Regions from separate parts of the Exiguobacterium sp. s133 genome, predicted to be linked through region 2. Evidence: riboswitches for the same ligand, from Rfam matches in the RefSeq annotation. Region 2 holds a riboswitch; each other region holds the start of a gene.
The links. Region 2 has a riboswitch for S-adenosylmethionine ahead of metK (methionine adenosyltransferase). Riboswitches for the same ligand answer to the same signal wherever they lie in the genome.

Region 1 (4,549 bases), on a different contig from region 2:
ACGGAAAGATGTGTCCGGGACGCTTGAACTGCTTTGGACCATCCGTCAACATCCGCTGAATCGTCATTGCCCGTTCCGCTGCACTGATGCCGGTTTTCGCATCTTCATGATCAATGCTGATCGTAAAAGCCGTTCCGTGCGGATCCGTGTTGACATCTGTCATCGGCCGGAGTTCGAGTCGTGTTGCGATATCCGGACTGACCGGGACACAGACGAGTCCTTTGCCGTAAGTGATCATGAAGTTAATCATCTCGGGTGTCGCATGTTCCGCAAGTAACACGAGATCCCCTTCGTTCTCACGGTTTTCATCGTCACAGACGATAATCGGTCGTCCGCGTTTTAAGTCATCCACTGCTTCTTCAATCGAATCAAATCCGTTCATCATACTTCGCCTCCTAAAAATGCCGACCAGTCCGTCTTCGCATCCTTCTGCGTAAAGTGATAGAGATGTTTCGCCATCAAGTCACATTCGATATTGACGAGGGCACCCGTCTGCAAGCGATCGAACGTCGTGACTTGGCGTGAATGGGGAATCAATGAAATCGTCACCGCGTCGTTTCCGACATGTTGCAGCGTCAGGCTCGTCCCATTAATCGCAATCGATCCTTTCGGAATACAGTACTTGCTCCAGTCGCCTGCCTCAAAACGGTATTCCATCGCTTCACCGTCCGGTCGCCGGCTGAGAAACCGAGCCGTTCCGTCGATATGACCGCTGACGAAGTGACCGCCGAACCGTCCATTCGCCGGCATCGCGCGTTCGAGTTGAACGGCTGCTCCGACCCGTAACGTCTGCAGCGACGTCGCTCGGATCGTCTCATGGACGGCATCGGCCGTGAATCCGCTCTTCGTCATCGCCGTCACCGTCAAACAAATCCCATCAACGGCAATGCTGTCGCCAATCTTTGTTCCATCAAGCACTGCTGTCGCTTCAATTTCGAGCGCCAGCCCGTTCGGACGGGGGACTTTCCGTTTTATTGTGCCGAGTTCTTCAATCAATCCGGTAAACATGTCATCCTCTCCTTTCGTACATACTGGAGATGGACGTCTTGTCCGATTTGGTTCATTTTCACTAAATCAAAACGGTCTTCGATGTCCTGTTCCGTCGTCAGAGACTTGGTCCCACTGAAGAGGGACGGTGCCTGATAGAGTTCGATCGTATCCACGAGATCCGCTTCTAAAAATGCGGATTGAATCGTGGGACCGCCTTCAATCAACAGACTGCGAATACCTTGTTCATATAAAAGTTCGAGGATTTGGTCCGGTGTCGCATACGTCCCGACGAAAACCGTCACGTTCGCCCGTTCGCTTGTTCGTGGCTGTTCCGTCAGCCAGTACGTCGGATTCAAGCCATCGTTTAAGACTTGGAATGTTTCAGTCAGGCGCCCGCGGCGATCGACAATGACACGGACCGGTTCGATGCCGGTCGAACTGCGCAACGTCAGTGCCGGGTCATCGATGATCACCGTGTCGCTTCCGACGAGAATCGCGTCGTGTATCCCGCGTAACTGCCGTCCGTCAGCACGTGCCGCTTCCGAAGTGATAAAGCGTTGTTCACCCGTCGCAATCGTCCCGTTCATCGTTTGGGCGACTTTCACTGTGACATGCGGACGTTTTCGTTCAATCGCCGTCCAAAATGGTTCATACAGTGCCACTGCCTCGTCTTTTAGTAGACCGACTTCGACGTCAATCCCCGCCTGACGGAGACGTGTGATACCGCTTCCTGCGACGAGCGCGTGGCGGTCCTCTGTCGCGATAAAAACACGATTGATTCCTGCTTCGAGGATTGCTTCCGTACACGGCGGTGTTTTGCCGTGATGATTGCACGGTTCGAGTGTCACGTAGAGATCGGCTCCGCGTGCTGCTTCACCTGCCATGAGGAGCGCTTCGACTTCGGCATGGGGTCCTCCCGCATAACGGTGGGCCCCAAAACCAACAATCCGCCCCTGTTTGACGATGACGCAGCCGACACTCGGATTCGGGCTCGTTTGACCGTTTAACATGTGTGCTAGTTGCATCGCATAACTCATGAATGTTTCCATTTTTTCCGCTCCTTTCAATAAAAAAGACGCCTCCTGTAAAAGGGGCGTCGTGATTGAAGGATTGACGAAATAAGCGTCTCGCGTTTCTGTTTTTACACATACAGAAACAGACCTTTCCCTGAAAACATTTTTTCAGAAAATGGCAGCAAGCGCATTGTTTCGTCCTTCTCCCATCCGGACTTTACCGTCGGCCCTGGAGTCTCACCAAGTCAGCCACAGTGCGTACACTGCAGGTCGCGGGCTCATCGATTTATCAATCGCATCACCGCCGGTTGGGATTTTCACCCTACCCCGAAGAACTGGTTATTGAGTTATACAGCTCAAGACTAGCACAGGTCATTCTAAAATACAAAATGAATTGTATTTCATTCTCTTTTTTTAGGAAAACATCAAAAAAAGGACCCTTCTCTTAAAAGAAAAGGATCCTTCCATCTGCACTAAGGCAGAATCCGCTCCGCTCATCTTTCAGACAAACGTCTGACGGAATTGGCACAGTACGACGTAAGAAGTCTGTTGCCGAGGTTTCGTAGGGCCAGTCCCTCCACCTCTCTCGATAAGTGCTACGGTATGAAGTTCATATGTGTGATGTTTCAAGTCGTTCTTATGTCGTGAATCTAATGCTTACACTACGGGGATTCCTTTCTCAAGTCAACCATATTTTCAAAATTAAACCAAATTACCCAGTTTATCAATTTCGACTTCTTTTTGACGTCTTGACAACGTATTTCAATCAATGCTATCCTCTTCACAATGATTATTCCGACAATTCCTATACGATATATCAAGAGTGGGCGAGAGATCTGGCTCTACGAACCCACGGCAACCTGCAACATGCAAGGTGCTCCGACCAGCAAAGCCGATGCTTTGGATGATACTTACGAGAATCTCGTAGTGCGCCTAAAGCACTACGAGTTTTTTAATAGAAGGAGGAACCCTTTATGAATTCATCATCACCCGTCCTGTTTGGCGCAGAAGCTTTTTTGATTGAACGAGGTCCAATCGGTATTTTACTGTCTCACGGTTTTAACGCAACCCCTCAAAGCGTCCGTACTGTCGGAGAGCAGTTTGCCGCCCAAGGGTTTACCGTGTATGCCCCGCGTCTCGACGGACACGGGACGAGCATCCGTGATTTCGAAGCGTCGACTGCTGAAGATTGGAAACAAAGCCTCCGCCAAGGGTTCGACGTCTTAACCAATCATTGTTCGTCCATTTTCATCGCCGGACAATCGATGGGTGCGACACTTGCCCTTGCACTCGTCGCGGAAGGATTACCTGCTGACGGATTGATTACGATCAATGCAGCGTTAGCGATTCCTGCCTATGAAGCATTATCTTTTGAAGACTGTCCACGCTACTTAAAAGAAAGTACCCCAGACATTAAACGTGAAGCGTTTGAAATCATCTATGACCAAGTCCCTGTCGTCTGCGCATCGGAACTTTTGACCTTGATTGACCAGACACGTCCACTCTTACCAGCCATCGAGATTCCAACACTTATTTTATATTCTGCCGAAGACCATGTCGTCCCGCCTGAAAGTTCGGATTACCTTTATCAAGTCATCGGTTCGACGGACAAACGGAGCTATTGCCTGCTTGACTCCTATCATGTCGCGACCCTCGATTATGATCAAGAAACGATTGTCCGCGAGGCAACACACTTTGTACACCAATATAGTCGTTTGACCCACACCGGTTGATGTCTTTCCTGCGCAAAAGCAAGGGATGAAGACTGTTTCGATGCGTGTTTCAAGCATCGACTAAGCCGTCCAGAACAATATGAATGCGCAAAAAAAATGGCCGATGCTCCCTTGAAACGATGGGAGTATCGGCCATTTGATTGATGTGGTCCTGACTGATGAATCAGTCCTTCGTTTACTTCATCAGTTCTGTTGCTGTTTCTTCCATTGTTGCAGGGCTTGCGATTTCCCCGGCACTTCATGGCAGTGGCGGCAACGCGGCTCATACGACTCTGACGCGCCGACTAAAATGATTGGATCATTGTAGTTGGCAGGTCGACCGTCGATTAAACGTTGCGTCCGCGATGCCGGGTCACCGCACGACAGGCAGATCGCCTGCAGTTTCGTGACGAACTCTGCCCGTGCGAGAAGTTCCGGCATCTTACCGAATGGTTCCGCCCGGAAGTCTTGATCGAGTCCGGCACAGATGACACGTTTTCCGTCCTGCGCGAGGGCCTCGATGACATCGACGATTTCATCATCAAAGAACTGAACTTCGTCAATCGCGACCACTTGTGTCTCTTGTGCGACTGCCGCGTACACGTCACGGCTCGTCGCCATCGGTACCGCGATGACAGAGTTGCCGACGTGCGAGACGACATGTTCTTCATGATAACGGTCGTCGATTGCCGGTTTAAACACTTGGACCGGCAACTTCCCGTACTGAGCCCGGCGAACGCGTCGAATCAATTCTTCCGACTTACCAGAGAACATACTTCCGCAAATCACTTCAATCCAACCATACTGATTTATTACATGCATCATTGCAGACAC
Region 2 (4,549 bases):
CCTCCAGCTCATCAATTCTCCCGGGATTGGTCTTCGAAATACCGTCGAATCCGTTCGTCAAGCGATTTCACTACTCGGGTTTTCACAACTTAAAAGTTGGATTTCGTTAATCGTTTTACGAGAGATGCGACTTGCGAGTCCGTACAAGTGGTCAGACGAGTTGTTGCGTTCTTCACTGCATTGTGCCAAGTTATGCGAGTTATTTGCACTTGAAACAAAGACGTTACGTCCGGAAAGTGCCTACATGATTGGCTTACTCTCGCATATCGATGCATTACTGTCAGTCGATATTGATGAAATCATTGATCAATTACCAATCGAGTCGACGTTGAAAATCGTGTTACAAGGAAAAGATCATCCGTTTCGTGATTGTTTATTGCTCGCGATTAGTGCCGACCGTGGTGAATTTGAACAGTTTGAAAAACTAACCCATCGTTTTGGTATTTCAAAACAGCGTGCCTATGCACTATTAAAAGAGAGTCAAGATTGGTTGACTAAAAAAGAACTTCATTTGCAACCGGATGAAGAAGATTCAATCGTCTGATGGACGTTAAAAGGCACCAGCTCACTGAACATACAGTGTCTGGTGCCTTTTAATTATCTTAATTTAATTAAACACGTGGCCCTGCTGATTTGATTTCAGTAGTTGCACTGTCGAACCGTGTGAAATTTTGTTTGAATTTAGTCGCCAAAGCCCGTGCTTGTTGTTCATACGCATCAGCATCCGACCAAACTTTGACAGGGTTGAGCAAGTCGCTTGGGACACCAGGGACTTCGAGCGGCATGTGTAGCCCGAAAATCGGATGCTCTTCCGTCGGGATATCAGCGAGTGTGCCGTTGACAGCTGCATTGACCATCGTCCGTGTATATGCAAGCTTCATCCGACTTCCCGTCCCATATGCGCCACCCGTCCAGCCTGTATTGACGAGGTAAACCGTGACACCGTGCCGGTCGATGAGCTCACCGAGCATCGTTGCATATTTTTCAGGAATGAGCGGTAAGAAGGGTGAACCGAAGCATGTCGAGAATGTCGCTTCCGGTTCTGTTACGCCACGCTCTGTCCCGGCTAACTTCGATGTATACCCGGATAAGAAGTGATACATCGCTTGCTCCTTCGTCAACTTACTGATTGGCGGCAGGACGCCGTAAGCATCAGCTGTTAAAAAGACAATTGTTTTCGGATGTCCGGCGCGTGATGGTACTGCAATATTATCAATCGCTGTAATCGGATAAGCGGCCCGTGTGTTTTCCGTTTTTGACGTATCATCATAGTCAGGAATTCGTGCATCATCGAGGACGACGTTTTCAAGGACAGTGCCAAACCGAATCGCATCAAAGATTTGTGGTTCTTTTTCACGCGATAGGTTGACCGTTTTTGCGTAACAGCCACCTTCGATATTGAAGACGCCGTCGTTGGACCACCCGTGCTCATCGTCACCAATCAATTGACGACTGTCGTCAGCAGACAGTGTGGTCTTACCAGTACCGGATAATCCGAAGAATAAGGCGACGTCACCCTCATGACCGACGTTAGCCGAGCAATGCATCGATAAGACGTCTCGTTGAGGTAAAAGGTAGTTCATGACAGAGAAAATCGATTTTTTGATTTCGCCCGCATATTCTGTTCCACCGATTAAGACAATCCGATGTTCGAATGACATGGCGATGAACGTTTCGGAATTCGTTCCATCGACTTTCGGATCTGCTTTGAAGTGAGGCGCATAAATAACCGTGAAAGGCTCAAAAGCAGCTTCTGTCGGATATTCACGCAAAAATAGTTGTTTTGCAAACAAATTATGCCAAGCATATTGTGTCACGATCCGAACCGGAAGGGTAAAATGAGTGTCTGCACCAGCAGCAGCTTCTGTGTAGTAGAGCTGATCTGCTTCATTCATGTAGCGAAGAACTTTTTGTAAAAGTTGCTCGAAGTTGTCTGCTTCCATCGGTTGATTGACATGGCCCCAATCGATATGTGACTCGCATGACTGATCGCGAACAATGAACTTGTCTTTAGGTGAACGACCTGTAAATTTCCCCGTTTCTACAGACAGAGCGCCATTTTCAGCAAGAACCCCTTCTTCGTTACGAATTGCATGTTCGACTAGCTCAGCAACAGATAGTTGTTTGAACACATGCTCCTTCTTGAGTAGCTCTTCGATATTCAGGACCGTCATCGGCATCCTGACCCCACCTTTCCCCTACGTTGGTTTAGCTCTGACATTTAGTATGACACATTTATTATATATGACATACTAAAGGATGAGCAATCCTTTTTTAGCGCTGATTTCTATTTATTTGGAAACGCTTTCAGCATTAACAGTTTAACATCTCTTCGGGAAAGTTTCGACTAGAAATTAAAACGTAGCTTGACAGAGTGGTCACAACTTTATATCATGTAATTCGTAACGGATACTCTTATTCTGAGCAGGTGGAGGGAACAAGGCCCGAAGAAACCCGGCAACCGTCCTACATTAAGAATTCTATTAATGAAGGAAAAGGTGCTCTCCTGAAGCGAAGTAAACACTTCGAACGATAAGAGGGTAAAGGAAGAACGCACAACCTTTCCCTGACCATTTTTTGGACATGGAGAGGTTTTTTTTCATTTTACCGTCCCACTCAACTAGGGGAAATGAGTACACCGTCAAATTCTTTTTTGGGAGGGTCAAACATGACAAACCTTAATCGCCGACTATTTACGTCGGAGTCAGTTACTGAAGGTCACCCGGATAAAATCTGTGACCAAATCTCGGATTCTATCTTAGATGCAATCCTCGCAGCCGATCCGAATGCTCGTGTCGCTGCTGAAACATCTGTCACGACAGGACTTGTCCTCGTCGCAGGTGAAATCACGACATCGACTTATGTCGATATCCCGAAAGTCGTTCGCGAAACAATTCGTGAGATTGGCTATACACGCGCTAAATATGGTTTCGATGCAGACACTTGTGCTGTATTGACTTCAATCGATGAGCAATCAGCAGATATCGCTCTCGGTGTTGACCAAGCGCTTGAAGCACGCGAAGGTAACATGTCAGATGAAGAAATCGATGCAATCGGTGCAGGGGACCAAGGTCTCATGTTCGGTTATGCAACGAAAGAAACGCCTGAATTGATGCCACTTCCGATCTCACTTTCACACAAACTTGCTCGTCGTCTCGCAGAAGTCCGTAAAACTGGACAACTTGACTACCTCCGTCCGGATGGTAAGACGCAAGTAACTGTAGAATACAATGAGAACAACGAACCGGTTCGTGTCGATACAATCGTCATCTCAACACAACATGCAGAAGAAGTGACGCTTGAGCAAATCCAAGCAGACCTGAAAGAGCATGTCATCGCACCTGTGATTCCATCAGAATACATCGATGCGGAAACAAAGTTCTTCATTAACCCGACAGGTCGCTTCGTCATCGGTGGACCACAAGGTGATGCAGGATTAACTGGACGTAAAATCATCGTTGATACGTATGGTGGCTATGCACGTCATGGCGGCGGCGCATTCTCTGGTAAAGATCCAACAAAAGTTGACCGTTCTGCAGCATATGCAGCACGTTACGTCGCGAAAAACCTCGTAGCTTCTGGTCTTGCAGATAAAGCAGAAGTTCAACTTGCGTATGCGATTGGTGTCGCGCACCCAGTATCGATTGCAGTTGATACGTTTGGAACAGGTAAACTTCCAGAAGCACAACTCGTCGAACTCGTTGCCGAAAATTTCGATCTTCGCCCAGCAGGGATCATCAAGATGCTTGATCTTCGCCGTCCGATTTATCGTCAGACAGCAGCTTATGGTCATTTCGGTCGTACAGATATCGAATTACCATGGGAGCAAACTGATAAAGCAGCAATTCTTGAAGAACAAGCGAAACGATTCGCTTAATTTTCAGTTCAGAAGCAGACTCGCACGAGTTTGTTTCTGAACTTTTTTTGTTTGTCTCGAATTTTGGAGGGAAACGAATGATTTTTCTAGAACAGGGTAAAAGAACATGTACCGGTAAACGGAAAAAAGGGGGAGTCCGATATGGAGATACGCGAAGCAATTCCTACTGATGCGGCACGCATTCATGATATTGCCATCACCTCTTGGATGGATACGTATGAAGAGATTTACTCGGAAAGCTCGAAAGCCCATTTCGTACAAGAGGCGTATCCGCAAGAAGAAGTCGTTCGAGCAATTCGGACGGCGGAGGAAGCGCGGGGAGAATATTTCAATGTCGCCATTATCGAGGAAGAAATCGTCGGTTTCATCCATGCAATCGATGTTGACGGCACGTGGGAAATCGTTCGCTTGTACGTACTACCGAAATATCAACAAAATGGGATTGGGCGAAAGTTGATTCGTGAACTTGAACACCAAGGTGCTTCCCCAATTGAAGTCTACGTTGAATCAAGAAATTATAAAGCGCGCCAGTTTCTAGTCTCTTTCGGTTTTAAAGAAGAAAGTGAAACGACTGAAGAAATTTTCGGTCAAGTGGAACCTGTGACACGCTTAAAGCGTATATATGAATGAAAATCCAACTTAAGATGGTTTTGACATCAAGATGTAAACGTT
Region 3 (4,549 bases), 240 kb from region 2:
TCCTGATGCATCTCCTGTAAAAATTCATGGACTCCCGGTTGATTGCCTAAGTAGGACAAGTCAAACGGATCCTCCACATCGTCAAACGCCGCTCGTTTTTTAATCAAGTTAATGACATCCATCCGGAAACCATCGATACCTCGGTCAATCCACCATCGCATCATCGTGTAGACAGCTTGACGGACGGCAGGCTGTTCCCAGTTCAAATCAGGTTGTTCTGACGCAAACGAATGAAAATAGTACTGTTGCCGTCCTTCATCCCACGTCCATGGACTCGGCGCAAAATACGACCGCCAATTGTTTGGTGGTGTTCCTTTTTCCCCGTCATGCCAAATGTACCAATCTGACTTATCATTCGTTTGATCACGGCGCGACTCCTCAAACCAGTGATGTTGATTACTTGTGTGATTGACGACAAGATCGAGAATGATTTTTAAGCCGCGCGCATGCGCCGATTCAATCAGCTGGTCCAAATCTGCCATCGTGCCGGCTTTCTCCATGATGCCGTAATAGTCAGCGATGTCGTAACCGTTGTCGATATCAGGTGATGTATAACAGGGGTTAAGCCAAATGACACCCACCCCGAGTGAGGCGATGTAGTCGAGCTTTTCGATCACGCCCCGCAAGTCCCCCATCCCGTCTCCATTCGAGTCGTTAAAACTCCGCCAGTACACTTGATAAACGACGGCTTCTTTCCACCAGGTCCGATTCATCTTTTCCATCTCCCGTCTAGTAGTCAATCGATTACTTGTCTAGTGTATCAAGAACATCGTCTGAAATTGGAATGTTCTTCTAATTTTTAAGGGATTTTAAAAAACCTCTTTCATTTTGACTGAAAATTCGCTATTCTTGACGACAATACCCGAAGGAGGAACAGAGATGAAACATTTCGCCCCATCGATCGCCATCGATCGCTTGCCCGATCCCGTCTTCGCAGAACTTGCCCAACGGATCGGTTCCGTCAAAGCCGCAGGACACGACGTCATCACGCTTGGTCAAGGAACGCCGGACCAAACGACACCCGTACATATTCTCGATGCTTTAAAACAAGCCATCGATGATGCAAGTAATCTCCAGTACCCCCCGTTTCGCGGACATGATTTCTTAAAGCAGGCCGTCGCTAATTTTTATGAATCAGAATTTGGCGTGTCGATTGATCCGGCGACAGAAGTCGCGATTTTACTCGGAAGCAAGGCCGGCATCGTCGCCCTTCCGCAGACGATCGTCAATCCCGGTGAAGGAGTCATCGTCCCGGATCCCGGTTACCCGGATTACTTGTCGGGCGCAGCACTTGCCGGTGCGTATCCAATCACGCTTCCGCTTCTCGCTGAAAATAGCTTTTTGCCTGACTATGACCTCCTCGATTCGCTCGACGTCGAACGGGCCCGGATGTTGTTCCTCAACTACCCGAGTAATCCGACCGGTGCGACGGCGACAGCGAAAGCCTTTGAACAGACGGTCGCATTCGCTGATGAAAACGACATTTGTGTCGTCCACGATTTAGCGTACGGCGGGATCAGCTTCGATGGTCCGACACGTAGTTTCCTCCAGACGGAAGGGGCAAAAGACGTCGGAATCGAACTGTTTTCGCTCTCAAAACGATTCAACATGTCCGGCTTTCGGATCGCCTTTGCGATCGGTAATCCATCCGTCATCGCGAGCATCGAAACATACCAGGAACACCTTTACGTCAGTGCCTTCACACCGATCCAGCATGCAGCGACGGTCGCACTTTCAAGCGATCAGACATGTGTCCGTGAACTGAGCGCCTTGTATGAGACGCGACGCGATGCGTTGTTCGGTGCATTAAACGAAATCGGCTGGGCAGGACCGGTTCCGGGTGGTTCGTTCTTCGTCTGGCTCCCTGTTCCGTCCGGCTTCACGTCACAAAGCTTCACCGATCACCTGCTCGACGAAGCGCACGTCGCCGTGACACCGGGTCATTTCTTTGGTACATACGGTGAAGGTTACGTCCGGATCAGTCTGATTGCCGATGTCGACCGACTCGTCGAGGCTGTCAAACGAATCGGGACCCTTCAGCTCTTCCAAACCGCCGTTGCCGAATAATTCTGAAAAAACGTTTGACAGATGGGAATCATTTCCGTTAAAGTAAATCCCAACAGCATAGCTACTTATCGAGAGCGACCGAGGGATTAGGCCCAACGACGTCCGGCAACCACCAGTAATGGAACGGTGCCACATCCTACAGAACTTCTTTTGTTCTGAGAGATAAGTTACGAAATTCTACAATTCGTCGCTTTTTTCTGGTTGCTCTCTAACTGGAAAAAAGCGATTTTTTTGTATAGGGAGGGAAACATCATGATTGAGTTCGCACACATCACAAAACAATTTGTCCGTGACCGCACACCGATTTTTGCATTAAACGATGTCAACTTAACGATTGAACAAGGGGAAATCTTCGGCATCATCGGTGAATCCGGCGCCGGAAAAAGTACACTCTTACGGTTGATTAACGGACTCGAGACACCGACGAGCGGTACGGTCATAGTAGACGGAGCCAATCTATCACGTGTCTCCAAAACGTCTCTCCGCAAACTCCGTCTCCGGGTCGGTATGATCTTTCAACACTTTCAACTGATTCAGTCCCGCACGGTTGCCGACAATATCGCGTTCGCCTTAAAGGCTGCCGGTGTCAAACGGCGTGAGTTCCCGAAACGGATTCAAGAATTAACGGCACTCGTCGGACTCGAAGGATTCGAGACGAACTATCCGAGCCAACTCAGTGGTGGACAAAAACAACGCGTCGGCATCGCACGAGCGCTCGCCAACAATCCAAACATCTTACTCTGTGACGAAGCGACATCAGCGCTCGATCCGGTGACGACGCTCCAGATTCTCGATTTACTGAAAGATTTGAACGCCCGGCTCGGTTTGACGATCATCCTCATCACCCACGAAATCGATGTCGTCAAACAAATTTGTCACCGCGTTGCCGTCATGGCGCACGGTGAAGTCGTCGAAGTCGCTTCGACTTACGCCATATTTAGTCAAGCCGAACATCCGGTCACAAAACATTACGTCGATACGGCACTCCAAATCGAGTTGCCGGAACGAATTTTACGGACGACACCCGGCAAAGTCATTCGACTTCAGTTCACGGGTGAAAAAACAGGTGAGAGTACCTTATCTGAAGCCATCAAACAATTCGATATCGCAGTCAGCATCCTGCATGGGAAGGTCGACTACATTCAGGACGTCGCGTTTGGCGTCTTAATCGTCAGTTTGACGGGACCGACACTGCATGTGAATCGTGCCTTAACCTGGCTCGAGGGACAGTTGCACGCAATCGAGGTGATTCAAGATGTCGCTTGACCGGTTTACGACAATGCTTCCCGACTTAACGAAAGCACTCGGAGAGACGGCCTTCATGGTCGGCATTTCACTCGCCTTCGCCATCATCATCGGAATTCCACTCGGGATTTTATTATTCATCACCGACCGCGGACTCTTTTTCCAAAATGTTTTCATTCGAACGACGTTGGACTTCGCCATCAACATCGTCCGCTCGTTACCATTCATCATCCTACTCGTTGCTTTGATTCCATTGACGCAACTCATCACGAAGACGACAATCGGTCCCGCTGCCGCCTCGGTCAGTTTGAGCGTCGCCGCGATTCCGTTTCTCGCCCGACTCGTCGAAACCTCACTCCGTGAGATTCCACCCGGCTTGATTGAAGCAGCAGAAGCGTGCGGGGCGAAACCGCTTCGCATCATTATCAGTGTTCTCCTTCCGGAAGCATTGCCCGGAATCATTCAAGGCTTGACGTTGACCTTGATCAGCCTGATCGGATTCTCAGCGATGGCAGGGATCGTCGGTGGCGGCGGAATTGGTGACCTCGCGATCCGGTTCGGTTATTACCGGTACGATAACGTCGTCATGATCATGACGATCGTCGTGCTTGTCGTCATCATTCAAGTCATTCAGGCACTCGGCAACCGGTTCGCACGTGTCGCCGATAAACGATAACTTACAAATAGAGAACGCAAGGGAGAGATTACGATGAAAAAACGCTATGCCTTTTTAGCAACAGGATTATTAGGAGCAAGCATCTTAGCCGGATGCGGTGACAGCAGTGCAAATGAAGAAACGAAGTCCATCAAAATCGGGGCGACGAGTGGTCCGTATAGCGATATGGTCAAAGAAGCGATTCAACCGGGACTCGAAAAGAAAGGCTATAAAGTCGAAATCGTCGAATTCAGTGATTACATTCAACCGAACCTTGCCCTCGGGAGCGGTGATATCGATGCCAACCTGTTCCAGCATTCGATTTATTTAAAAACGTTTGCGAAAGAAAAAAATCTCGACCTCACAGGGCTGATCACTGTCCCAACCGCACCGATGGGATTATACAGCAAGTCCTATAAAACGTTGGACGATGTCAAAGAAGGCGCTGAAGTCGCGACACCGAACGATCCGACGAACCAGGCACGTGCTTTGAACCTGTTAGCGGATCAAGGTTGGATTGAACTAAAAGCAGATACCGATCCACTGACCGTCTCAGAAAAGGACATCATCAAAAATCCAAAG

Region 1: it holds a riboswitch for S-adenosylmethionine, as region 2 does, so the genes downstream of both, KNP96_RS12905 (alpha/beta hydrolase) here and metK (methionine adenosyltransferase) in region 2, are expected to answer to the same signal.
Region 3: it holds a riboswitch for S-adenosylmethionine, as region 2 does, so the genes downstream of both, KNP96_RS04090 (methionine ABC transporter ATP-binding protein) here and metK (methionine adenosyltransferase) in region 2, are expected to answer to the same signal.

What each region holds. Positions count from the first base shown of each region.
Region 1 is NZ_JACSMK010000010.1:64,383-68,931, reverse strand. Features, by position in the region: gene ribB (3,4-dihydroxy-2-butanone-4-phosphate synthase) at 1-382, opposite strand, end outside; gene ribE (riboflavin synthase) at 382-1,008, opposite strand; gene ribD (bifunctional diaminohydroxyphosphoribosylaminopyrimidine deaminase/5-amino-6-(5-phosphoribosylamino)uracil reductase RibD) at 993-2,039, opposite strand; FMN riboswitch at 2,198-2,342, opposite strand; SAM riboswitch class I at 2,495-2,599, opposite strand; SAM riboswitch class I at 2,815-2,917, shown strand; gene KNP96_RS12905 (alpha/beta hydrolase) at 2,978-3,736, shown strand; gene KNP96_RS12900 (thymidine kinase) at 3,920-4,537, opposite strand.
Region 2 is NZ_JACSMK010000002.1:59,615-64,163, reverse strand. Features, by position in the region: gene KNP96_RS02890 (EAL and HDOD domain-containing protein) at 1-544, shown strand, start outside; gene pckA (phosphoenolpyruvate carboxykinase (ATP)) at 612-2,180, opposite strand; SAM riboswitch class I at 2,413-2,539, shown strand; gene metK (methionine adenosyltransferase) at 2,669-3,877, shown strand; gene KNP96_RS02875 (GNAT family N-acetyltransferase) at 4,019-4,507, shown strand.
Region 3 is NZ_JACSMK010000002.1:302,321-306,869, forward strand. Features, by position in the region: gene KNP96_RS04080 (alpha-glucosidase) at 1-713, opposite strand, end outside; gene KNP96_RS04085 (aminotransferase class I/II-fold pyridoxal phosphate-dependent enzyme) at 880-2,067, shown strand; SAM riboswitch class I at 2,130-2,236, shown strand; gene KNP96_RS04090 (methionine ABC transporter ATP-binding protein) at 2,320-3,333, shown strand; gene KNP96_RS04095 (methionine ABC transporter permease) at 3,323-3,988, shown strand; gene KNP96_RS04100 (MetQ/NlpA family ABC transporter substrate-binding protein) at 4,022-4,549, shown strand, end outside.